DNA from 4 places in the Variovorax sp. TLI9-5A genome. Region 2 is predicted to be linked to each of the others. Evidence: predicted binding sites of a transcription regulator. Region 2 holds the regulator's gene; each other region holds the start of a gene.
The links. Region 2 encodes sigma-54, which starts transcription at its own class of promoters, with help from an activator protein. Its sites were predicted from a motif close to TGGCANGNAANCTGCTTT; they were not measured.
Positions count from the first base shown of each region.

Region 1: the regulator sigma-54 is predicted to act here: its motif matches at 1,273-1,290, upstream of AC1VNX_RS22210 (ammonium transporter).
Region 3: the regulator sigma-54 is predicted to act here: its motif matches at 2,357-2,374, upstream of AC1VNX_RS13190 (transglutaminase family protein).
Region 4: the regulator sigma-54 is predicted to act here: its motif matches at 2,077-2,094, upstream of AC1VNX_RS01950 (pilin).

Region 1 covers NZ_CP200310.1:4,687,644-4,691,397, reverse strand. Annotated here, with positions in the region: gene AC1VNX_RS22220 (acyltransferase family protein) at 1-78, opposite strand, end outside; gene AC1VNX_RS22215 (LytTR family DNA-binding domain-containing protein) at 246-1,208, shown strand; gene AC1VNX_RS22210 (ammonium transporter) at 1,361-2,563, shown strand; gene AC1VNX_RS22205 (MBL fold metallo-hydrolase) at 2,638-3,615, shown strand; gene AC1VNX_RS22200 (M14 family metallopeptidase) at 3,725-3,754, shown strand, end outside.
Region 2 covers NZ_CP200310.1:6,703,808-6,707,561, reverse strand. Annotated here, with positions in the region: gene lptA (lipopolysaccharide transport periplasmic protein LptA) at 122-838, shown strand; gene lptB (LPS export ABC transporter ATP-binding protein) at 835-1,629, shown strand; gene rpoN (RNA polymerase factor sigma-54) at 1,647-3,248, shown strand; gene AC1VNX_RS31880 (phospholipase D family protein) at 3,259-3,754, shown strand, end outside.
Region 3 covers NZ_CP200310.1:2,758,247-2,762,000, reverse strand. Annotated here, with positions in the region: gene AC1VNX_RS13195 (DNA internalization-related competence protein ComEC/Rec2) at 1-2,307, opposite strand, end outside; gene AC1VNX_RS13190 (transglutaminase family protein) at 2,451-3,754, shown strand, end outside.
Region 4 covers NZ_CP200310.1:395,085-398,838, reverse strand. Annotated here, with positions in the region: gene AC1VNX_RS01960 (methyltransferase family protein) at 1-339, opposite strand, end outside; gene AC1VNX_RS01955 (hypothetical protein) at 341-1,447, opposite strand; gene AC1VNX_RS01950 (pilin) at 1,508-2,014, opposite strand; gene AC1VNX_RS01945 (3',5'-cyclic-nucleotide phosphodiesterase) at 2,224-3,027, opposite strand; gene AC1VNX_RS01940 (CHASE2 domain-containing protein) at 3,057-3,754, opposite strand, start outside.

The DNA.
Region 1 (3,754 bases), 2.0 Mb from region 2:
GACGAATAGGAAGGCCAGCGCGCGCAGGGCGTCGATGTCGTGGCGGCGGTGGTCGGAAGGGTCAGGATCGGCGGTCATGGGCGGCTCCTCGAAGCGGGGAAGGCCGCCATGCTCGGCCCGGCCGCCCCCGCGCGGCGCGGCCGGGGGACGGATCGCTCCCGCTTTGTGACGAGCGGTGGCCCGCGGGGATGAAATCCGGCCCCGAAACAGCCGTCCCGGGGTCCGTTTTCGCGAGAATCCCGGCCATGGGAGACCCCCGCAAGAACCTGTACGAACGCTACGCGCCGATCCGCCGCCCGCTGGAGGTGGCTTTCTGGATCGTGCTGATGACGCTGCAGGCCGCGTTCAGCACCATGGTGGCGATCATGGACGTGCGCACGCGTGCCGTGCCCCGGCCCAACTGGGAGGTCGCGACCTGGGAGGTGTCGAGCCACCTGATGCTGTTGCTGCTTGTGCCGGCGCTGGCCGCGGTGGAGCGCCGGCTGTCGCCGCTGGCGCGCACCCACCTGCTGCGCTTCCTGGCCTGGCACTTGGTCGCGAGCGTGGTGTTCAGCGTGGTCCACGTGGTGGGCATGTTCGGGCTGCGGGCGCTGGTCTACGCCGCAGCCGGCGAGCGCTACGACTTCTGGGGCTGGGCTGCCCAGTGGGGCTACGAGTACCTGAAGGACGTGCGGGTGTACGCCAGCATCGTGTTCGGCATCTGGGCCTACCGTTTGTTCCTGCTGCGCCTGCAGGGCGAAGCGCGGGTGCTGGATGCGCCGGAGGAGGGCGTGGTGGCTGAGCCGGCTCCCGTCCCGGTCCCGGTCCCGGACTTGGCGGAGTCCGGGGGATTTGAACCCCCGGCCGCAGAAGCGCCTCCCCCATCGCCGCCCCCGCGCCCCGAGCGCTTCCTCGTCCGCAAGCTGCGCCGCGAATTCCTCATCGCCGCCACCGACATCGACTGGCTCCAGGCCGAGGGCAACTACGTCGGCCTGCACGTCAACGGCCACGACTACCTGCTGCGCTCCACGCTGACCGACTTCCTGGCCCAGCTCGACCCCGCGCTCTTCGTGCGCGTGCACCGCAGCCATGCGGTGAACCTGGGCCGCATCCGCGAGATCGAGCCGCTGGACGGCGGCGACGCCCGGCTGCACATGCATGACGGCACCACCGTGCCCTGCAGCCGGCGCTATCGGGACGCGCTTCGGGCAGGCGCCGGCCCGGGCTGAAGCGGTGCGTGGCGAGCCTTGATTAGCCCGCTATTGGTTCATTTCGCACCATCGAAGAGCTTATAGGCACCATTTTTGCTTCATTGGCCGGCCGTACTGGTTGATTCCGGTGCGACGCACCAATTCAAACCAAAAATCCGCAAGAAGCTCCAATGGACGCACTTAAACAGGGCGCAGACGCGCTGTTCATCCTTCTCGGCGCCATCATGGTCCTGGCCATGCACGCCGGTTTTGCCTTTCTCGAACTGGGCACCGTGCGCAAGAAGAACCAGGTCAATGCGCTGGTGAAGATCCTGGTCGACTTCTCGGTCTCGACCATCGTGTATTTCCTGGTGGGCTACGGCGTGGCCTATGGCACCCATTTCTTCGTGAGCGCCACCGAGCTGTCGGCCAGGAGCGGCTACGAGCTGGTGAAGTTCTTCTTCCTGCTGACTTTTGCCGCGGCCATTCCGGCCATCATTTCGGGCGGCATCGCCGAGCGCGCCAAGTTCTGGCCGCAACTGATCGCCACGGCGGTGATCGTCGGCTTCGTCTACCCGCTCTTCGAGGGCATCGCCTGGAACAAGCACTTCGGCATCCAGGGCTGGATCGCCTCGCTCACCGGCCACGAGTTCCATGACTTCGCGGGCTCGGTGGTGGTGCATGCGGTGGGCGGCTGGCTGGCGCTGCCCGCGGTGCTGCTGCTGGGCGCGCGGCGCAACCGCTACCGGGGCGACGGCTCGCTGAGCGCGCATCCGCCGTCGAACATTCCGTTCCTGGCGCTGGGCGCGTGGGTGCTGTGCGTGGGCTGGTTCGGCTTCAACGTGATGAGCGCGCAGAGCATCGACAAGATCTCCGGCCTGGTGGCCGTGAACTCGCTGATGGCGATGGTCGGCGGCACGCTCGTGGCGCTGGCCATGGGCAAGAACGACCCGGGCTTCGTCTACAACGGCCCGCTCGCCGGCCTGGTGGCGGTGTGCGCCGGCTCCGACCTGATGCACCCGCTGGGCGCGCTGGTGGTGGGCGGCGTGGCTGGCGGCATCTTCGTCAAGCTGTTCACGCTCACGCAGAACAAGTGGAAGATCGACGACGTGCTCGGCGTGTGGCCGCTGCACGGCCTGTGCGGCACCTGGGGCGGCATCGCGGCCGGCATCTTCGGAACCCAGGCGCTGGGCGGCATCGGCGGCGTGAATGTGTGGGCGCAGCTTATCGGCACCGTGATGGGCGTGGCCTGGGCTGCGCTGGCGGGCGCGGCGGTGTACGGCGCGCTCAAGGCGGTGGCGGGGCTGCGGTTGTCGCAGGAAGAGGAATACGACGGCGCCGACCTGTCGATCCACCACATCTCGGCGACGCCGGAGCGCGAGGTCAACTGGTAATCGCGGGCCCTGCAGCAGGGCGCAGCGGCTTGGGCTATTCTCGGCGCCCCTTACAACCGCCGAGGAGTAGACCCATGACAACGACACCCGCTCGCTGGCTGCGCAAAGGCATCGCCGCACTGGCCGGCAGCCTGCTCATGCTTTCGTTCTCTTGCGTGGCGCAAGCCGGCGCGCCACAGGTCAAGACCCAGGCGCCGGGCTTCTACCGCATGATGCTCGGCGACTTCGAGGTGACGGCGCTGTTCGACGGCACCCTCGACCTCGAGCCCAAGAAGCTGCTCACCAACACCACCCAGGCGCAGGTCGGCAAGCTGCTCGACCGCGGCTTCGAGAAGGACGCCGTGCCCACCTCGGTGAACGGCTACCTCATCAACACAGGCAGCAAGCTGGTGCTGGTCGACACCGGCGCCGGCGGCCTCTTCGGCCCCACGCTCGGCAACCTGCAGGCCAACCTCAAGGCCGCCGGCTACCAGCCCGAGCAGGTCGACGACGTGCTCATCACCCACATGCACGGCGACCACGTCGGTGGCCTCGTGCAGGACGGCAAGCTGGTGTTTCCCAACGCCACCATCCACGCCGGGCAGGAAGACGCCGACTTCTGGCTGAACAAGGCCAACCTGGAGAAGGCCTCCGCCGAGATGAAGGGTTTCTTTCAGGGCGCGATGGCCTCGCTGAATCCGTACGTGGAAGCCGGCAAGTTCAAGGGCATGAAGGGCGGCACCGAGCTGCTGCCCGGCATCAGGGCCGTGCCCGCCCACGGCCACACACCGGGCCACAACATCTACGTCGTCGAATCCAGGGGCCAGAAGCTGGTGCTGTGGGGCGACCTGATGCACGTGGCCGCCGTGCAGTTCGCGCAGCCGCAGATCACCATTTCCTTCGACGTCGACTCGAAGCCCGCCGCCGTGGAGCGCAAGAAGGCGTACGCCGACGCGGCCAAGGGCCGCTACCTCGTGGGCAGCGCGCACCTGCCGTTCCCGGGGCTCGGCCATGTGCGGGCCGAGGGCAAGGGCTACGTTTGGGTGCCGGTGGACTACCAGCAGGTGCGATGAGTTACCGATGAAGGTTGAGCGGCGCGGGCCGGTGTTGCGGGGCCTGCGGGCGCGAACGCGCGCCCTGTAGCAAACTGGCCGGCTGCTCGGCTCCAATCTTCTCCGCCCCATGACCCAATCTCCCCCCGCCCTCGAAGTC
Region 2 (3,754 bases):
CGCGGTGTTTCTGGTAGAAAACCAGAAGGAAAGTCAAGCCCGCTTAGGCGGGCTTTTTCACCTGTGCGTGCGGGGCGGAAGCACTCAGCCGCATACAATGCCGAGCAAGTTTCGTGCCTCTATGACATTGCACTCTTACCCCACAACCCCCTTCCTGCGTCGCATGGGCCGCCTGGCCGCCGGCGCGCTGTTGCTGGCAGGCCTTGCCTCGGGAGCGGTGGCCGAAACCGCCGACCGCTCCAAGCCGATGAACATCGAATCCGACTCGATGCGCTACGACGACCTGAAGCAGACCAGCGTGTTCACCGGCAACGTTTTGGTGACAAAAGGCACGATCATCATCCGTGGCGCACGGCTGGACGTGCGCCAGGACGCCGAGGGCTACCAGTACGGCGTGGTCACGGCGGCGCCGGGCAAGCGGGCTTACTACAAGCAGAAGCGCAACGCGCCCGACGAGTGGATCGAGGGCGAGTCGGAAGTCATCGAGTACGACAGCCGCGCCGACAACGTCAAGTTCATCCGCAACGCCGTCATGCGCCGCCTCCTGGGCGCCACGCCGAACGACGAGAGCCAGGGCGCGCTGATCGTCTACGACCAGAGCAACGACACCTACACCGTCAACGGCTCCACCGTGCCGCCGAACACCGCCGTCAACGCCTCGTCGCCGGGCGGACGCGTCAGGACCATCCTCACCCCCAAGGCCGCCACCGCCCCGGCTGCCGGCGCCTCGGCCCCGGCCGGCGGCGCGAAGGCGCCCCCGCCGGCTCCCACCCCGGCGCCCGGCAAGGGCCTGCGCCAGAGCACAACGCTCAGTGACCAGGGAGACACGCGCAAGTGATCGAATCCGCAGGAACTCAGGACGCCAACGGCGCGCCGGGCAGCCGCCTGGTCGCGCGCGGCCTGAAGAAGAGCTATGGCAGCCGCACGGTCGTGAAGGACGTCTCGCTCGACGTGCAGAAGGGCGAAGTCGTCGGGCTGCTCGGCCCGAACGGCGCCGGCAAGACCACCTCGTTCTACATGATCGTGGGGCTGGTGCGCGCCGATGCCGGAGACATCACCATCGACGGCGAGCCCATCGCCCACATGCCGATCCACCGCCGCGCCCGCATGGGCCTGAGCTACCTGCCGCAGGAAGCCTCCATCTTCCGCAAGCTCACGGTCGAGGAAAACGTGCGCGCCGTGCTCGAGCTGCAGAGCGAGCCCGACGCGAACGGCAAGCTGGTGCCGCTGTCGAAGGAGCACATCGAGGAGCGCCTGACCGACCTGCTGGCCGACCTGCGCGTCGACCACCTGCGCGATTCGCCCGCGCTGGCGCTGTCGGGCGGCGAGCGCCGCCGCGTCGAGATCGCGCGCGCGCTGGCCACGCAGCCGCGCTTCATCCTGCTGGACGAGCCCTTCGCCGGCATCGACCCGATCGCCGTGATCGAGATCCAGCGCATCATCAGCTTCCTGAAGGAGCGCGGCATCGGCGTGCTCATCACCGACCACAACGTGCGTGAAACGCTGGGCATCTGCGATCACGCTTTCATCATCAGCGACGGGCACGTGCTGGCACAAGGCACACCCTCGGAGATCGTCGACAACGCCGAGGTACGCAGGGTGTACCTGGGCGAGCACTTCCGCATGTAAGGGCGGGAGCGGTTCCCATGAAGCAAGGGCTATCCCTTCGCGTCTCGCAGCATCTGGCGTTGACGCCACAGCTGCAGCAGTCGATCAGGCTGCTTCAACTCTCCACGCTCGAACTGAGCCAGGAGGTGGAGCAGATGCTCGACGAGAACCCGTTCCTCGAGCGCACGGCTGAAGAAGCGGCGCGCGAGGAATTCGGGCTCGACACGGCCGATGCCCCGGTGCCGCGCGACGACGGCGGCGATAGTGGTGACGGCGAGAGCGACTTCGCTTCGCCCGCTGCCGGCACGTCCACTGCTGCCACCGAAACCGGCACCACCACCACGGCCGACTCCGACGGCCCCGCCGCCGAGATCTCCGAGCGCGAGCCCGACTGGGAAGGCGACGGCACCGTCGAAATGGCGCCCGACGACAGCGAGTGGGGCAGCGACGCGCCCGCGCGCCAGAACAACGCCGGCGACGACGAGCGCGCGGACGCCACCGAGCTCGCGCGCAGCCAGGAGTCGCTGCAGTCCTTCCTGCACCGCCAGGCGCTGAGCCTGCGGCTCAACGAGAGCGACAGCGCCGCGCTGCGCTTTCTCATCGAATCGCTCAACGACGACGGCTACCTCGAAGACTCGCTGCCCGCGCTGGCCTCGGGCCTGGCCGGCGACGACAACGACGAGTTCGACGACCTCGTGCACCACTTCCAGGTGGCGCTCGGCCTGCTGCAGAGCCTGGAGCCCGCCGGCGTCGGCGCGCGCGACCTCGGCGAGTGCCTGAGCATCCAGCTGCGCGCCATGGCCAGCGACGACGAGACCGAGGAAGAAGCGCTGGTCCGCAAGACCGCCATCGCCATCTGCAAGCAGCCCATGGAGCTGCTCGCGCGCCGCGACTTCAAGCGCCTGGCCACGCTCACCCGCAGCAGCGAGGAGCTGGTGCGCTCGGCGCTGCAGGTCATCGCGCGGCTGGAGCCCAAGCCGGGCCGCAGCTTCGTCGACGTGGAACGCAACATCATCATTCCCGACGTCATCGTCACCAAGACCGGGCGCGGCACCAACGTGAAGTTCCGCGTCATGCTCAACCCCGAGGTCATGCCGCGCCTGCGCGTGCACGACATCTACGCCGGCGCGCTCAAGTCGCACAAGGGCGAGGGCAGCCAGGCGCTGTCGCAGCGGCTGCAGGAGGCGCGCTGGTTCATCAAGAACATCCAGCAGCGCTTCGACACCATCCTGCGCGTGAGCAACGCGATCGTCGAGCGGCAGAAGAGCTACTTCGTGCACGGCGAGCTCGCCATGCGCCCGCTGGTGCTGCGCGAGATCGCCGACGAGCTGGGCCTGCACGAATCCACCATCTCGCGCGTGACCACCGCCAAGTACATGGCCACGCCCTTCGGCACGGTCGAGCTCAAGTACTTCTTCGGCTCGGCACTGGGCACCGAGACCGGCGGCAACGCGTCGAGCACCGCAGTGCGCGCGCTGATCAAGCAGTTCGTCGGCTCGGAGAGCGTGAAGAAGCCGCTGTCGGACAGCCAGATCTCCGAGATGCTGAAGGAGCAGGGCATCGAGTGCGCGCGCCGCACCGTCGCCAAGTACCGCGAGGCGCTGCGCATCGCCCCCGCCAACCTGCGCAAGGCACTCTAGAAAGAAGCCGATGAGCCATGGCCTGATGTCGCGTTGTGGGCATTGGGTCTTCGCCATGGCGGCGGTGCTGCTGTTCGCCGGCTGCGCCAGCCTGCCCGACGAGGCCCCGCGCCCACCCACCAGGACCATCGCCGTCTCGGCCGACACCGCCCTCGGCAAGATCGCCCTGGCCTCGCAGCCCGACCCCGACCTCAGCGGCTTTCGCCTGATGCCCGGCGGCGATTTCGCGTTCGACACCCGCATCCAGCTCGCGCGCCGCGCGCAGCGCACGCTCGACGTGCAGTACTACCAGATCGAGAACGACGAGACCGGCCGCTACCTGCTGCGCACCCTGCGCGACGCTGCCCAGCGCGGCGTGCGCGTGCGGCTGCTGATGGACGATCTCTACACCTCCGGCGAGGACGAGCTGCTGCTGGGCCTGGCCGCCACGCCCAACGTGGAGCTGCGCCTGTTCAACCCCTTCCCGGCCGGGCGCGGCAGCCTGCTGAAGCGCTTCACCGCCTCGC
Region 3 (3,754 bases), 3.9 Mb from region 2:
GCGTTCACGGTAGCGCGCCACCACTTCCTGCGCCGGATGACCGAAACGGTTGCGATACCCCGCCTGGACGAGCGCGATGCGCGGCTGCACCGCATCGAGAAACGCCGCCCCCGACGAAGTCTTGCTCCCGTGATGCGGCGCCAGCAGCACGTCGGCGCGCAGCAGTTGCGGCGTGCGCACGACCAGCGCCGCTTCCTGCAGCCGCTCGATGTCGCCCGCCAGCAGCGCCGCCGCGCGGCCGTTGTCGATGCGCAGCACGCACGACACGGCATTCGGCTTGCCGAAGCTGCGGTAGTCGCTCTCGAAGGGATGCAGCACCTCGAAGCGCACGCCGTCCCAGTTCCACGACTGCCCCGCCTCGCAGCGCCTTGCCGCGCGCATCGCCTGCAGCGGGTGCGCGGCCTCGATGGAGCTCAGTAGCGCCGCCTCGGGCTGCATCGCGAGCACGGCGGGCGCGCCGCCGATGTGGTCGGCGTCGCGATGGCTCACCACCAGCGTATCGAGTCGCTCGCCGTACGCCCGCAGCAGCGGCACGAGCACACGGTGGCCCGCGTCGCTTTCGAGGCTGTAGCGCGGGCCGGCGTCGTAGAGCAGGCTGTGCGTGGCGGTGCGCACGAGCACCGCGTTGCCCTGGCCGATGTCGGCGGCGAGCAGCTCGAACTCGCCAGCGGCCGGCCGGGGCGCCTGCCACAGCAGCACGGGCAGGAGCAGCGGAATGCCGAGGCCGCGCAGCGACCATGGCAGCCGCATGGCCAGCAGCGCACCGCCACCGACGCCGCAGGCGGCCAGCCACAAGGGCGGCGCGGCCATCGACAGCGTGGCGTGCGGCAACTCGGCCAGCCATTGCAGCAGCAGCGCCAGCGCCTGCACGGCCGTGGCCGCAAGGTCCCACGACAGTGGCACCGTCACGCCGAGCATCGCCAGCGGCGTGATCACGAGCGTGACCCACGGAATCGCCACCGCGTTGGCCAGCAGTCCGATCAGCGACACCTGCTGGAACAGCAGCAGGCTCAGCGGCGTGATCGCCAGCGTGATGGTCCATTGCTCGCGAAAGAAGCGCAGCAGTCGGGCGGCCGCGCCGGCCTGCTGCTCGCCCTGCACTCCAGCGTCCGTCGCGAAGAGCACGCCCACCGCCACGAAGCTCAGCCAGAAGCCCGCCTGCATCAATGCCCACGGGTCGAGCGCGACCACCACCGCGGCAGTCAGCAGCCACACGTTCGGCCAGGGCCAGCGCCGCCCGGTCAGGCGCAGCAGCGCGACCGTCGCCAGCATCCAGACCGTGCGCTGCGAAGGCACGCCCCAGCCGCTGAAGAGCGCGTAGAGCGTGGCCAGCAGCACGCCGCCGATCAACGCGGCCTGCTGCGCGGGCAGGCGCAGCATCAGCCACGTGCTGCGCCGCCAGAGCAGGCCAACGGCGTGCGCGGCGAGCCACGCGAACATCGTGACGTGCAGGCCCGAGATCGACATCAGGTGCGCCACGCCCGTGGCACGGAACACATCCCAGCCGGCGCGGTCTATGGCGTTCTGGTCGCCGGTGACGAGAGCCGCGATCACGCCGGCCTGCGCGCGGTCTGGCACGCGCTCGAAGATGGCGTCGCGCACCGCTTCACGGGCGCGTTCGATGGGGTGCCGCCAGGTGGAGCCGACCAGCACCGGCGCCGCGTCGCGCGCGCCGGCTCGCACATGGCCGCTGGCGTGCAGGCCCTGCTCCCACATCCAGAGTTCGCTGTCGAAACCGTGGGGGTTGCGGTTGCCGTGCGGGGCTTTCAGGCGCACCGTCAGGCTCCAGCGTTCGCCGGCATGCGGGGAAGCGACGGCGGTGCTGGCTGGCGAGGTACGGCTCCAGAGGCTGGAGCCTTCCGCATACCAGCCGAGCGCGATGCGCTCGGGCACGGCTGGCAGGCCTGTCATGGAGGGGTCGACCCACTGCGCGGCTTCGACATCCAAGACGAATCGCGTACCAGCCTCGTTGCGCTGGGACATCTCCGATACGACGCCTGCGACGCGCAGGTCGCGCCCTTCGAGCGCCGGGTCGAGCGCGCCTTTCGCATAGGCGACGGCGCGCAATCCTGCGAGCCCCGAGCCGGCCATCGCTCCGCACGCCACGGCGATCAACAAGAGCCTTCTGCCCGGCAGTCGCCGCCACCACATTCCGGCCACGCCGACACATAGCAAACCGGCATAACCCCATGCCGGCCACAGCACCGGTTGCTGCAGCTGCAAGGCCGCTCCCAGCAACGAACCGCCCAGTGCCGCAAATGCGCCGAAGCCCCCCGCAGCCCGGCCCGACGCACGAAACCGCGTCATCGGACAACTCCCGAATCCATGATGCAAACCCTCCCCAAATCACGCTCAGTGGCGCGTTAATTGCTTTGGTATCTCGGCTAGTATGCGTCTCACCAGAGACATCATCTCCCGATGCAATCTGCCAGCACTGCACACAAAAACGCATGTCCATTCACGCCGCTCTCCACCACGTCACCCATTACAAGTACGACCGGCTGGTGCAGCTGGGCCCCCAGGTCGTGCGCTTGCGGCCCGCGCCGCATTGCCGCAGCAACGTCATCTCGTACTCGCTGCGGGTCGAGCCGGCCGAGCACTTCGTCAACTGGATGCAAGACCCGTTCGCCAACTACCAGGCGCGGCTCGTGTTTCCCGAGAAGACGCGCGAGTTCAAGGTCACGGTCGACCTCGTGGTCGAGATGGCGGTCTACAACCCCTTCGACTTCTTCCTCGAACCGCAGGCCGAGAACTTCCCGTTCAAGTACACGGCGTCGCAGGCCGAAGAACTGGCTCCCTACCTCGTCACCGAAACGCCCACGCCGCTGCTGCAGGCCTACCTCGACAAGATCGACCGCAAGGAGCAGCGCACCATCGACTTCCTGGTCGGCATCAACCAGCAGGTCCAGAAGGACGTCAACTACCTGATCCGCATGGAGCCCGGCGTGCAGACGCCGGAAGAAACGCTCACCAACGGCAGCGGCTCCTGCCGCGACTCGGGCTGGCTGCTGGTGCAGCTGCTGCGCCACTGCGGCCTGGCGGCACGCTTCGTCTCGGGCTACCTGATCCAGCTCACGCCCGACGTGAAGGCGCTCGACGGCCCGAGCGGCACCACGGTCGACTTCACCGACCTGCATGCCTGGTGCGAAGTGTTCCTGCCCGGCGCGGGCTGGATCGGCCTCGACGCCACCTCGGGCCTGCTGGCCGGCGAAGGCCACATTCCGCTGGCCTGCACGCCCACGCCTTCGAGCGCCGCGCCCATCGAGGGCGGCGTCGATGAATCCGAGGTCGAATTCGGCCACGACATGAAGGTCACGCGCATCTACGAATCGCCGCGCGTCACCAAGCCCTACACCGAAGACCAATGGGCCGACGTGCTGGCCCTGGGCGACGCCGTCGACGCGCGCCTGAAGGCCGGCGACGTGCGCCTGACCATGGGTGGCGAGCCCACCTACGTGGCCACCACCGACCGCGACGCGCCCGAGTGGAACACCGACGCGCTCGGCCCCACCAAGCGCGGCTACGCCACCGAGCTCGTGCACAGGCTGCGCGCCGAGTACGGCCAGGGCGGCTTCCTGCACTTCGGCCAGGGCAAGTGGTATCCGGGCGAGCAGCTGCCGCGCTGGGCGCTGTCGATCTTCTGGCGCGCCGACGGCCAGCCGCTGTGGCACGACCCCGACCTCTTCGCCGACGAGCGCTTTCCGACGCACTACACCAGCGAGGACGCGCGCCGCTTCACCAACCTGCTCGCGCA
Region 4 (3,754 bases), 6.3 Mb from region 2:
CAACGAAGCTCCAACTCCAGAAGAAACCAACCCGATAGACGCGTATTCAAAAAAGTCCATCAGCAGGTAATAAAAAGTACCGCACACCGTGGACAAAACGGCAAGAAAATTCATTTTGACGTCAAGAGAATCTCTGGCAAAAACAAGCAGGCCAACGCTTATTAATTCGGAAACCACCAACAACAAATAGTTAAACGATCCTTTTTCAAGAAAGACCATCAACGCCTCGGCCGCAAATCTCAAGAAAAAAATTGCCGCGACCGCTCGAAAAGAGAACCTGAAAACCCGGCTACGGGCCCAATACTCAACGATCGCCAAGGAAATTGATTTGGCATCCATTTTAAGAAAAAATATACTTTTTCATTAGCGGGTTCTCCTTTTTCCAGATCACGCTGTCGATAAAATAATGATGGATGTTTATAAAAATCCAGATTGCAGCAGTACAAATAAAAACCCCGCCAGATAAATAATTAATCTTCCCCTCTTTTAGATAGTCCAGTACACCCGGGATGATCCAAAATGCAATTGCCCCCATAACCACCACTCCAATATAATTCCAAACATTTTTGGCCAATGGGCTTGTCGTACCAAACTTTTCTTTGCTTTTGCCTTTTTTGTATTTCGAAACTATAGCCAAGTATTGCAAAGAATGGAAAAATGGAATAACTAGAATGAACTTATGGTCAAGCCACGCGAGTACTGTCCAAAGATAAATACCGACCATATATCCAATTATCCCTGCAAACGGCATATTTGAAGTGGGGGTCTTTGCATTTCGCCAAACTACGACCTGGCGCCATATCGCTATCAATGTCCACACAGCAGAAGCTACGGCAACGATAGCTGCTGTAGCTGTCCAATAATCATTAAGCAGAGGTTTGAAGATCGGAAATTTAACGCCCCAAAAATCACCTCTGCCGAGAGCACCGGCCCCAATTATCAGCGCAGCTATCCAGCTTATGTATGAGTTCCAGAGAAGTATGCTTCGCGATTTGGCAGACCAATAGACCTTCCTTTGTGCCGCATCGAAAAGTGCCATACCAAAAGCTTGCTTTACGTAGTGCCATCCAACGAGAATGGCATAAAGACCCAGGCTGAGTTGCAAGAGCGTGAAATCCCTATGCAGCGAGAAGTAAACCGACAGGCTCAGCAGAACAATCAAAAACAATGGAACGGCTATTGCCGTCATCAACCATCTGACCTTATACGCAGCCCGTTTTTCCTTTTTTATTGCAGGCCAAATTTCGAAAAACATCTGATACGAATATATGAAATGAGGATGATTTACGAAATTAGCCAAAAGCATCATTACAGAGGCTAGAATTAAAACTTCTTTGGCCTCTAGCTCAATTGATCGAAATATCAACCACACAAGCAACGAAATTCCGCCAAGCAGGGCTGTATCCATCACCCTAGCGCCACTCTGATTTTTGTCAGCGATTTGCATTGAATCTCCTAAGACCAAAAAAAAGAGGCTTTGCGCCTCTTTTTTTAGCTTACGATGCAATTACGGTGCAGGTGCGGGAGCCGTCGTACCAGCACTTGCCTCACGGCAAGCCTGAGGAAGGAACTTATTTGCAACGGTTCCGCTGTTGCAGCTCCAGTTTGCACCGCCGTCAGTGGTATTGAAGACGACCGTGCCAGTTGCACGCGAATTAGAGCGCATGGTCGCAGTCAGCGTTCCGGCCGGATAAGTTCCAGTGATGGCGGTACCCAAAGTCGAGTATTTACCCGTCAGGTTCGCTGCGATCGAGGTTGCGGCGACGACTTGCGTGTTGGTTCCATCGGTTTGAACCAAAGTAGGCCAAGCATTCTGATTGGAGCCGAACTCTGCCAGGGGCGCCTTCAAGCCGCCCAGCAATTCAACAGGTTCCGCAACTTGTGCACGAGTCACGTAGTCGTTGTACGCCGGCAGAGCCACAGCAGCCAAAATACCAATGATCGCCACGACGATCATCAGTTCGATAAGGGTAAAGCCGGCCTGAGCGCGGCGGGCGATGGTACGAACGTTCATATTTAAGGAACTCCAGGTAGGTTGGTTGTTACGCCCGGGAACCTGCCCGGAGCGAGGTACCTTCCGCAGCAACTGTGCCACCCGCCTTCAGCCCCTTCCAGAGACCGGACGTGTCACCTGAAGCCACTTTGGCGTTACACGGTGTGACACAACTTGCCCAAGATGCGACACTTGGTGACAAATTTGTCATGCCAAGGCGTCATCCGCCGTCAGAAAGTCAGGACGCCATCCGCCTTCAGCCAGCGGATATCCCGCTGCGCCAGCCCCGCCACCTGGTCGTCCACCAGCGCTTCGATCTGACTCATGATCTCGTCGGTTTCGGCCGGCTTGGTGTGGGTGATGTAGATCGGATATTGCTTGCCCGGCCGGATGTGCGTCAGTTCGTCGGCCAAGACTGCCGGCGACAGATGCAGGCTGCGCTCGGCCAGGGCATGTTCACGGCTGCTGAACGCCGTTTCGATGACCAGCATCGCCACATCCAGCGCGTTCACGCGCTCCCAGAAGAAGGCATTGCGCTCGGTGTCCCCGCTGAAAACCCAGTGAGCACCGCCTTCTGCCCGTCGCACGGCGAAGCCACATGCGGGCACGGTATGGACTGCGGGCAGCACCTCCACCACCTTGGGCTCGCGGCTGCCTAGCGGCAGTTGCTGCCCCACCGCGATGTCGTGAAAGCTCACGAAGGGCGATTCGGGGCTGGGAATGCTCTCGAAGTCGGGCCAGATGACGTTGTTGAACACATGCACGCGCAGCGCGTCGATGGTGTCCCTCAGCGCATGCACGCGCAGCGGCTGCGTGCGACGGCTGCCGATGGCGTCGAGCATCAGGGGGAGCGCTGCGATGTGGTCGAGGTGGCTGTGCGTGAGCACGACGTCGTCGATGCGGACCATCTCGTCGAGCGTGAGGTCTCCGACACCGGTGCCCGCATCGACGAGCAGATCCGTGTCGACCAGGAACGAGGTGGTGCGGCAGTCTTTGGCGATGGCGCCCGAGCAACCCAGCACACGAACCTGCATTGTGAAAGACCCCTTGTATGTGTCCGTCGTCATTTGGTTTCGAACCGGGTCGCGCCATCCCAGTTCGGGTCTTGCGGTCGCAACGCCATCGAGGCTAAACGCTGGGCGTAGAGCTGGTAAAGGACTTTTTTCGCATCCGCGGCGAGCAGGGGTGCCAGCAAGTTTCGGCCCATGGCCCAGTCCTGGCGACGGTACGCCGCGAGTACTTCGCCCCAGCGTTCGAGCAGTTGCCGTGTCTGCTCCAGCGCTTCCGGCGTACCCGCGGGCAGGGGCGTAAAAACGGCAACGGCTTGTGCTTTTCCCTTGACTCGCACGCTGTCGAGTTCCTGCCAGACGAAGCCCGGCGCCAGCTCGCGCGTCGCGCCGCTCGCGACCACTTCCACGCCGTAATGTCCGCTCAGACCCTCGAGGCGCGACGCGAGGTTGACCGCATCGCCGACGACGGTATAGCTGCGCCGCGCGGTCGACCCCATGTCGCCCACGCTCATCACGCCGCTGTTGATGCCGATGCCCACGCTGATCTCGGGCCGGCCGCTGGCGCGGTGGATGCGGTTGATGTCGTGCACGGCATCGGCCATGTCGAGCGCGGCTCGCACGGCGAGCGTGGCGTGGTCGGGCGTGTCGATGGGCGCGCCCCAGAAGGCCATGACGCAGTCGCCCATGTACTTGTCGACGGTGCCGCGGTGGGCGCTGACGACGTCGGTGAGCCGGCTGAAGACGGTGTTGA